3 regions of the Streptomyces sp. NPDC085460 genome follow, and region 1 is predicted to be linked to each of the others. Evidence: riboswitches for the same ligand, from Rfam matches in the RefSeq annotation. Region 1 holds a riboswitch; each other region holds the start of a gene.
The links. A riboswitch is a leader RNA that binds a small molecule or an ion and turns the genes downstream of it on or off. The one in region 1 is predicted to bind cobalamin.

Region 2: it holds a riboswitch for cobalamin, as region 1 does, so the genes downstream of both, ACIGHB_RS12085 (energy-coupling factor ABC transporter permease) here and ACIGHB_RS21325 (prenyltransferase/squalene oxidase repeat-containing protein) in region 1, are expected to answer to the same signal.
Region 3: it holds a riboswitch for cobalamin, as region 1 does, so the genes downstream of both, ACIGHB_RS26380 (ABC transporter substrate-binding protein) here and ACIGHB_RS21325 (prenyltransferase/squalene oxidase repeat-containing protein) in region 1, are expected to answer to the same signal.

Annotation. Positions count from the first base shown of each region.
Region 1 is NZ_JBITTO010000008.1:23,144-26,021, reverse strand. It holds gene ACIGHB_RS21330 (SCO2322 family protein) at 1-613, opposite strand, end outside; gene ACIGHB_RS21325 (prenyltransferase/squalene oxidase repeat-containing protein) at 610-1,866, opposite strand; cobalamin riboswitch at 1,942-2,082, opposite strand; gene ACIGHB_RS21320 (MBL fold metallo-hydrolase) at 2,109-2,878, opposite strand, start outside.
Region 2 is NZ_JBITTO010000004.1:222,460-225,337, reverse strand. It holds gene cbiQ (cobalt ECF transporter T component CbiQ) at 1-462, opposite strand, end outside; gene ACIGHB_RS12090 (energy-coupling factor ABC transporter substrate-binding protein) at 469-813, opposite strand; gene ACIGHB_RS12085 (energy-coupling factor ABC transporter permease) at 813-1,508, opposite strand; cobalamin riboswitch at 1,537-1,759, opposite strand; gene ACIGHB_RS12080 (PTS-dependent dihydroxyacetone kinase phosphotransferase subunit DhaM) at 1,921-2,328, opposite strand; gene dhaL (dihydroxyacetone kinase subunit DhaL) at 2,325-2,878, opposite strand, start outside.
Region 3 is NZ_JBITTO010000010.1:179,184-182,061, forward strand. It holds gene ACIGHB_RS26375 (iron ABC transporter permease) at 1-391, opposite strand, end outside; gene ACIGHB_RS26380 (ABC transporter substrate-binding protein) at 388-1,362, opposite strand; cobalamin riboswitch at 1,402-1,544, opposite strand; gene ACIGHB_RS26385 (Mov34/MPN/PAD-1 family protein) at 1,522-1,947, opposite strand; gene ACIGHB_RS26390 (amino acid permease) at 2,024-2,878, opposite strand, start outside.

The DNA.
Region 1 (2,878 bases):
CGGCGCCGCCGCCGACGAGGAGGCCGAGCGACGGGCCGCCGTCGTCCTCCTCGGCCGCCTTCGGGGCGGCGGAGGCGGAGGAGTCGGGACCGTCGGCGACCGCCTCGCCGCAGCCCTTCTCCGGGTAGCCGGCGATGCCGCACAGCATCGCGGAGCTGTTGTAGCGGAGGGGCTTGGCGACGGCGGCGAGGGCGTCGGCGCTGGTGCCGCTCTCGGCGATCCGGGCGCAGCCCGTCGTCGGCTCGTCCTTCGGCGGGGTCTCGCCCGCGGGGGCGTCCTGCGGGGTGCCGAAGTCGACGACGACCGCGATCCGCTTCGTCCCGGGGGCCTTGTCGACGTCGGCGCAGACCGCGCCGAAGTCCGGCGCCGCGGTCGGCTTCGCCGCGTCGGCGGAGTCCTCGCTCAGGGCGAAGCGGAAGCCGATCGCCTCGCCGTCGGCGGGCCGGGCGGTCGCGGGGCCCTGGGTGGCGTAGGTCCACTTCCCCGCGTCGGTCTCCCAGTACGACCAGTACCGGTAGCCGGCGGCCTGGGCGGGGGCCGCCGCGCCGAGGGCGAGCAGCACCCCGGCCGTGCCGCAGGCCAGCGCGGCCGAGGCCCTCCTGCGGCGCGTCACTTCTTGCGGCCGCTCAGGAGGAAGCCGATGCCGACGCCGACGACCATGCCGATGCCGATGATCCACCAGACGTCGAAGCCGAGGAAGGAGTCGTCCTCCTCGTCCTCCGCGGCGGTGGCGGTGGTGTCGGGGGTCTTGGGCGTCGGGCCGGTCGCGTTCAGCGCCTCGACCAGGTCGACCTTGCCGAACTCGCGCGGGTCGGCCTCCATCGCGCGGGCGGCGAGGATCAGCTGCGCGTACGCGGCGGGGCCGGACTGCTTCGCCCACGGGGCCGCGTTCTGCTCCAGCCACTGGAGGGCGGGCTCCGCGAGCCGGGCGGTGCCGGCGGCGGCGAGGGCGACGACGGCGTCGGCGGTGTTGCCGAAGTCCGGCTTCGGCTCGGTGTCGGTGGCGCCCGGCAGCGGCGGGGTGGTCAGGTGCCCGGTCTGCACGAGCGCCTTCGCGAGGTAGGAGGCGCCGTTGAGGGCGGCCCGCTCGACGGTCGGCTCGGGGAGGTCGACGCAGGTCGGGGCCTGCGGCGGGGTGGCCTTCACGGCCGTGATGCCCTTGCCGAGCCCGGCGAGGGTGGCGGCGGCGGTCGCGTCCGCGTTGGCGAGCAGCTTGCCCGCCTTGTCCGGCTGGTACGCGAAGGCGCCGCCGTCCTCCTCGGAGCAGGGCAGCGCGAGCGCGAGCAGCGCGTCGTAGGGGGTGCGGCCCTGGGCGGAGGTGTACGAGCCGGGCTTGACGCCGGACGCGGCGAGGGCGCTGACGACGATGGAGGTCGAGTTGGCGTCGCTGGGGCCGCCGGGGGTGTAGCTCCAGCCGCCGTCCTTGTTCTGCACGCCGCGCAGCCAGCCGTAGCCGGTCTTGACCGCGGTGTCGATCTTCGTCGGGTCGGCGGCCTCGCGGCGGACCGCGCCGAGCGCCTGGAGGGCGACGGCGGTGGCGTTGGAGTCCCGCATGGTCGTGGCGTCGCAGGGCTTGGTGGTGTCCGCGCGGTACGAGGCGAAGGAGCCGTCGGAGCACTGCTGGCCGAGCAGCCAGTCCACGGCCTGGTCGGCCGGCTGGTAGCCGGTGGCGCGCTGGGCGAGGAAGGCGAGGGACTGGCGCCAGACGCCGTCGTAGGTCGGGTCGCCCTTGCCGTACAGGCCGGGCGGGAGCGCCGCGGCGGACGCGCTCGGCGAGGGGGCGGCGGTGGCGACGCCGGTCGCGGCGGTGCTGAGCACGGCTGCCGCTGCGGTGAGTGCGGCGGCGGCGCGGCGGACGCTGATCATGTGTGCCTCTCGTGCGGGCACCGGACCTCGGCGCCCCCGCGGGGCCCGCGTCCGGCGCCGTATTCCTCGACGGTGCCGGCGCTCACGTCCCGTGGCAGGGCGTTCCGACTCACCTGTTCTCGCGAACGGCTCACGGTTGCGGGTCAGTGCCGGAATCGCACCGGCTTTCCCCTGCTCGGGCATGAAGACGACCGGGCCACTCTACCGGCCCGTAGGTCCGCCTCCCCGGCGTGGGAGCCGCGTCACACCGCCACGTACGCCACCGGCTCGGTCCCGGTCAGGGCCTCCGCGCGGCCCAGCTTCACCAGGCGCCGGATGTGGGCCTCGGCCTCGCTGACGGCGATGTTGCGGGAGCCGTACGGGATGCGGTCCCAGGGCCGGTTCCACTCCATGCGCTCGGCCAGCTGCCAGGGGGTGAGGGGGACGGTGAGGAGGGCGAGGAGGCCGGAGAGCCGTTCCTCGTGGTGGTCGAGGAGCTCCCGGACCCGGCCGGCGGCGTCGGGGAAGGCGTGCTGGTGGGCGGGGAGGACCTCGGCGACACCGAGCCGGCCGATCCGCTCCAGGGAGTCGAGGTAGTCGCCGAGGGGGTCGGTGACCGTGGCGTCGTCGGGGTCCTCGTACAGGCCGATGTGCGGGGAGATCCCCGGCAGCAGGTGGTCGCCGGAGAAGAGCCGGCCGTGGCCGGGGAGTCCGCCGGGGTGCTTCTCCTCCAGGTGGAGGCAGACGTGGCCGGGGGTGTGGCCGGGGGTCCAGACGGCGCGGAGCCGGCGGCCCGCGAGGGCGAGGAGTTCGCCGGGGACGATGTCCCGGTCGGGCAGGGCGGCGCCGAGGCCGGGCAGGGTCCGCATCCGGCCGCCGGAGCGGGCGGCGCGCAGCGGCGCGAGGTGGTCCTCGGGCGCGCCGGCGGCGGCGAGCTTGCGGGCGAGGTAGTCGAGCCAGGTGCCGGGGTCGGACTCGCGGGTGCGGCGGACGACGGCGGTGTCGGCGGCGTGCATGGCGATCCAGGCGCCGG
Region 2 (2,878 bases), on a different contig from region 1:
CAGGAACACGATCCGGTACATCACCAGGGCCACGTCCACCACCGGCGCCGGCACCCCGGCCCTGACCAGGCGCGGCAGCACGTCCGACACCGGTGTGGTGAACGCGAACAGCAGCACCCCCAGTGAGGCCGAGGCCGTCCGCAGCAGCAGCTCCCCGGCGTGCGCCGGCCCGTCCGGGGCCCAGGCCACGACGCCGCCGGGGCCGCCCACCGCGAACAGCAGCGGGACGGCCCCGGTGACGCAGAAGCCCAGCGGGATCCGGAACGCCCGCCACAGCTGCCGGCCCGGCACACCGGCCGGGCCGAGCAGCACGGCGAGCGTGGCCGCCGCGACCAGGGGCGCGCCCGGCCACGGCGGCAGACACACCGCGCACAGGGTCAGACCGAGACCGAGCGCCGCCTTCTCCGCCGGATGGCGGCGGCGCCAGCGGCTGCTGTGCGCCGCCGCGTCGATCGGCAGCATCGGCGGTTACGCCTCCGCGCCGGGTGCGCCGCTCTCCTCGCGGGCCGCCGCCCGCTCCTCGCCCTGCCGACGGCCGCGCCGCACCCCGAAGTAGTACGCGAGGACACCGGCGCCCAGCGCCGCCTGGAGGGCGAAAAGCGCCGACTCGATCTCGCCGGACGGCGGCTCGTACAGCGGGCTGAACCACGGCTCGTAGTCCGGCTTGATCTCGGTGATCGCCGTCTCGGCCTCCGCGTCGGCGCCGGCGAACGGCTCCTCCTTGTGGTCGCCGAGCCCGAGCGCCAGCGGCACGACGGCGAGCACCGCCACGAGCGCGAGCAGCAGGGTGTTGATCTTCGCGTTCCGGCTCATCACGCCGCCGCCTCCTCGCGTCGCTTCGGCTCCGTCCGGGCGAGCACGCCCAGACGCAGCAGGTCACTCTTGCTGGCCTGCATGAGCAGCCGCACCACGAGGACGGTCAGCAGCCCCTCGCTCACGGCGAGCGGGATCTGCGTCACCGCGAAGATGGAGCCGAACTTCGCCAGCGAACCGGCGATGCCGCTGCCCGGGTCGGGGAAGGCGACGGCCAGCTGGACGCTGGTCACGCAGTAGGTGGACAGGTCGGCGACGAACGCGCCGAAGAAGACGCTCACCATCAGGGGCGCCCCGGACCGCTTCAGCAGCACGTAGGCGCCGTATCCCGCCCAGGGGCCGACGATCGCCATCGAGAAGACGTTCGCCCCCAGCGTGGTCAGCCCGCCGTGGGCGAGCAGCAGCGCCTGGAACAGGAGCGTGATGGTGCCGAGCACCGCCATGATCGGCGGCCGGAACAGTATGGCGCCCAGACCCGTACCCGTAGGATGGGAACAACTGCCCGTCACGGACGGCAGTTTGAGCGCGGACAGGACGAACGTGAAGGCGCCGGCGGCGCCGAGCAACAGCGTGGACTCGGGGTTGGCGCGCACCTCGCGGGTGAGCGCCCGGACGCCGTGGACGACGAACGGAGCCGATGCGACGCCCCAGGCGGCCGCATGGACGGGGGGCAGATACCCCTCGGCGATATGCATGATCGGGAGACCCTCTCCAGCACCTCGTGGATGGACAACGCGCCCTGGCCGGTCTCCTGGCTGACGGTCATGACGCCCGACTCCGCCTTCCCACCCCGCGACGGTCTCCCGCGGCGGAGCAGTGGCTTCCCCGAGGGGAAGGAGCCGGACCTCCCGATCACAGTGGCGAGGGCCGCACCGGTACTGCACCGGTTTCCCGAACACCAAGGCGCTGTGACATTAGTGTGTTGACCTGCTTCATCACAATGCGGGGTCGGTCACTCGCGCTCGGACATCCTCGCCGGGCCCGGTGGCGCGGGACCCGTTGTCAGACCCTCGCACTAGCGTGGAACGCGTCCTAGTGCTTGCTGCTGCTCGGACGAGGGCGCCCCGGCGGCGTGGAACCCAGCCGGGGCGGCCCCCTCTCCCCGTCTCAGACCTTGCGGTAGGCGTACGCCTCCGACGCCGCGGCCGTCACCGCGTCCAGGCCGCCGCCGGCGCTCGCCGTCACCAGGGCGGCCACCGCGCCCTCCACGAAGGGGGCGTCCACGAGCCGGGTGCCCTCCGGGAGTTCGTCGCCCTCCGCGAGGAGGGCCTTCACCGTCAGGACCGCGCTGCCCAGGTCCACCAGGACGGCCACGCCGGCCCCCGCGTCGACGTCCCTCGCCGCCGCGGCGATCAGCTCGGAGCTCGTACCGAGACCGCCGTCGGGCGTGCCGCCCGCCGCCGCGACCGGTGCCAGGTCGCCGCCGCCGGCGAGCCCCCGGGCCAGCTCCGCGACCGCCGCCGCCACGGCGGCACTGTGCGAGACGAGCACGATCCCGACCCTCGCCCCGCTCATCCGGCCGCCCCCTCCGCCGCCTCCTCCGCCGCCTCCGCCAGCGCGGCGAACAGCAGCGCCGAGGAGGTCGCCCCCGGGTCCTGGTGGCCGACCGACCGCTCGCCGAGGTAACTGGCCCGGCCCTTGCGGGCGCGCAGCGGGACCGTCGCGAGCGCGCCCTCGCCGGCCGCGGCGCGCGCCGCCGCGAAGGACTCGGGCAGCGCCGCCACGGCCGGGACCAGCGCGTCCAGCATCGTCTTGTCGCCCGGTACGGCCCCGCCGAGCTGCCCGACGGCGGCGACGCCGGCCGCGAGCGCGTCCGCGAGCTCGGCCCGCGTCACCGCGTCACCGTCGCCGAGCGCCTTGCCGGCCCGGCGCAGCAGCGTCCCGTAGAGCGGCCCCGAGGCCCCGCCCACCGTGGAGATCAGCTGCCGTCCGGCGGCCACGAGGACCCCGCCGGGTGTCGCGGGCGGCTCCTTCGCCAGCGCGTCGGCGACGGCGGCGAACCCGCGCCGCAGATTGGCGCCGTGGTCCGCGTCGCCGATCGCCGCGTCCAGCTCGGTCAGCCGGC
Region 3 (2,878 bases), on a different contig from region 1:
TGAGCCCGCCGCCGATGCCGAGGACCAGGACGAGGACGGCGCCGGCGGAGGCCCCGGAGGAGATCCCGAGCAGGAAGGGGTCGGCGAGCCGGTTGCGTACGAGGGCCTGGAGGACGGTCCCGACGACCGCGAGCCCGGCGCCGACGACGGTCCCGAGGACGACCCGGGGCAGCCGGACGTCGAGCACGATGGTGCGGTACGGGGAGGGGGCGGCGCGCCCGGTGAGGGCGTCGAGCACCTGGCCGGGCGGGATCCGTACGGAGCCGAGCGCGAGGGAGCCGACCACGGCGAGCGCGAGGGCGGCGAGCAGCCCGGCCGTGACGAGGGCGAAGCGGCGCCGGCCGGGCGCCGCCGCCGCCGGACGCGCGGGGGCGGCGGCGACGGCGGTCATCGGCCGGCGGCCGGGTGGAGCTGGGCGGCGAGCTTGTCGACGGCGGCGGGGACGCGGACGCCCAGGACGGTGTCGGACAGGGGCATGACGGCGAAGCGGCGGTTCTTGACGGCGGGGACGTCCTTGAGGGCGGGGTCGTCGAGGAGGCGCTGCTTCTTCTGCTCGACGGTGGTGGAGCCGTAGTCGTAGATGACGATGACCTCGGGCTTGCGGGCGACGACCTGCTCCCAGGCGGCGTCGCCGAACGCCTTGGGGAGGTCGGCGAAGACGTTGCGGCCGCCGGCCCGGCTGATGAGCTCGTTGCCGATGCCCTTGCCGCCGGCGGTGAAGGCGGTCTTGTCGCCGCTGTCGTAGACGAAGACGGAGACGGGGTCGAGGCCGCCGAGGCGCTTCTCGGTGGCGGCGAGGGTGGCGCGGGCCTCCTTGTTCCACTTCTCGGCCCGGTCGGGGACGCCGAAGGTGCGGCCGACCTCGGTGACCTCGCGGTAGAGGTCGTCGACGGTGGGGGTGCCGGACGGGCAGGACTCGCCGTTGAGGCGGGTGGTGATGCCGGCCTTGGCCAGGTCGTCGCGGCTGCGGCCGTCCTTGGCGTCGAAGGCGGAGGCGTAGCCGCCGTAGACGAAGTCGGGGTTGGCGGCGAGCAGCGCCTCCTTGGAGGGGTACTCCTTGGAGAGGACGGGGACGGAGTCGTACGCCTTCTTGTAGGCGGGGAGGATCGCGTCGTCGAGGTAGGCGGTGCCGGCGAGGGACTTCTCCAGGCCGAGGGCGAGGAGGACCTCGGTGACGTGCTGGTTCATGGTGACCGCGCGCTTCGGCGGGGCCTCGAAGGTGGTGGTCTCGCCGCAGTTGGTGACGGTGTAGGGGAAGCCGGGGGCGGGCTTCGCGGTGTCCTGGGTGCTCGCGGGGCCGGCGCAGGCGGCGAGCAGGGGCAGCAGGACGGTGGCGGCGAGCAGCCGGGGGCGCCGGGTCATGGCGGAGGGCCTCCTCCGGGGATTTCCACGTCCCCGATCGGTGGTGAGAAGGCGGCAGGTCAGTTCCTGGCTCCCACACGGGGTGTGGTCACAGTGGCGGGACCGCGCCGGACTCGCACCGGCTTCCTGGTTCCTGCCGCCCTGAAGGTCGGGGTCAGACTACTCGTACGCCTCGACGACCTTGACGTCCTCCTCGGTCACGACGCCCTCGACGATCGTGTACGAGCGGAACTGGAAGGGGCCGGCGGCGTCGGTGTCGGCGGTGGAGACGAGCACGTAGTGGGCGCCGGGCTCGTTGGCGTAGGTGATGTCGGTGCGGGACGGGTACGCCTCGGTCGCCGTGTGCGAGTGGTAGATGATCACGGGTTCCTCGTCCCGGTCGTCCATCTCGCGGTAGAGCTTGAGGAGGTCGGCGGAGTCGAACTCGTAGAAGGTGGGCGAGCGGGCGGCGTTGAGCATCGGGATGAACCGCTCGGGGCGGCCCGAGCCGGCCGGCCCGGCGACGACGCCGCAGGCTTCGTCGGGGTGGTCCGCGCGGGCGTGTTCCACGATCCGGTCGTACAGGTCCCGGGTGATGGTCAGCATGCCGACAGGATAAGCAGACGGGCCGCCCCGCACCGAAGACTGGTACGGAACGGCCCGGATGCCGAGACGGTGCAGGTCAGGAGCGCTTGACGAAGGCGGCGCCCTCGGGGTTGCGGGCCTTGAGCACCAGGTAGGAGACGGTGAGGATCAGGCCCCAGACGGGGGCGCAGTACAGCGAGACGCGGGCGCCCTCGTCGACGCCCATCATGACGATGACCATGCCGATGAAGAGGAGCGCGAACCAGCTGGTCCAGGGGGCGCCGGGGGCCTTGAAGGTGGACTCGGGGAGCTCGCCCCGGTCGCACTTGCGGCGGTAGCGGATCTGGCTGACCAGGATCATGATCCAGGCCCACATGCCGGAGATGGTGGCGAAGGAGACGACGTACTCGAACGCCTTGCCCGGGGCGACGTAGTTGATCCAGACGCCGACGAGCATGAGCGCGGCGGAGAAGGTCAGGCCGAGGAGCGGGGTGCCGCCCTTGGTGAGCCGGGTGAAGACCTTCGGGCCCTGGCCGTTGAGCGCGAGGTCGCGCAGCATGCGGCCGGTGGAGTACATGCCGGAGTTGCAGGAGGAGAGCGCGGCCGTCAGCACGACGAAGTTGACGATGGCGGCGCCGACGCCGAGGCCCATCTTCTCGAAGGCGGCGACGAACGGGGAGACGCCCGGCTGGAACTCGGTCCACGGGACGACCGACAGGATCATGATCAGGGCGCCGACGTAGAAGACGGCGATGCGCCACGGCACGGTGTTGATGGCCTTGGGCAGGACGGTCTTCGGGTCCTTGGACTCGCCCGCGGTGACGCCGACGAGCTCGACGGCGAGGAAGGCGAACATCACGATCTGGAGGGTCATCAGGGTGGAGCCGACGCCGTTGGGGAAGAAGCCGCCCTGGTTCCACAGGTGGGCCACGGTGGCGGTGTCACCGGCGTC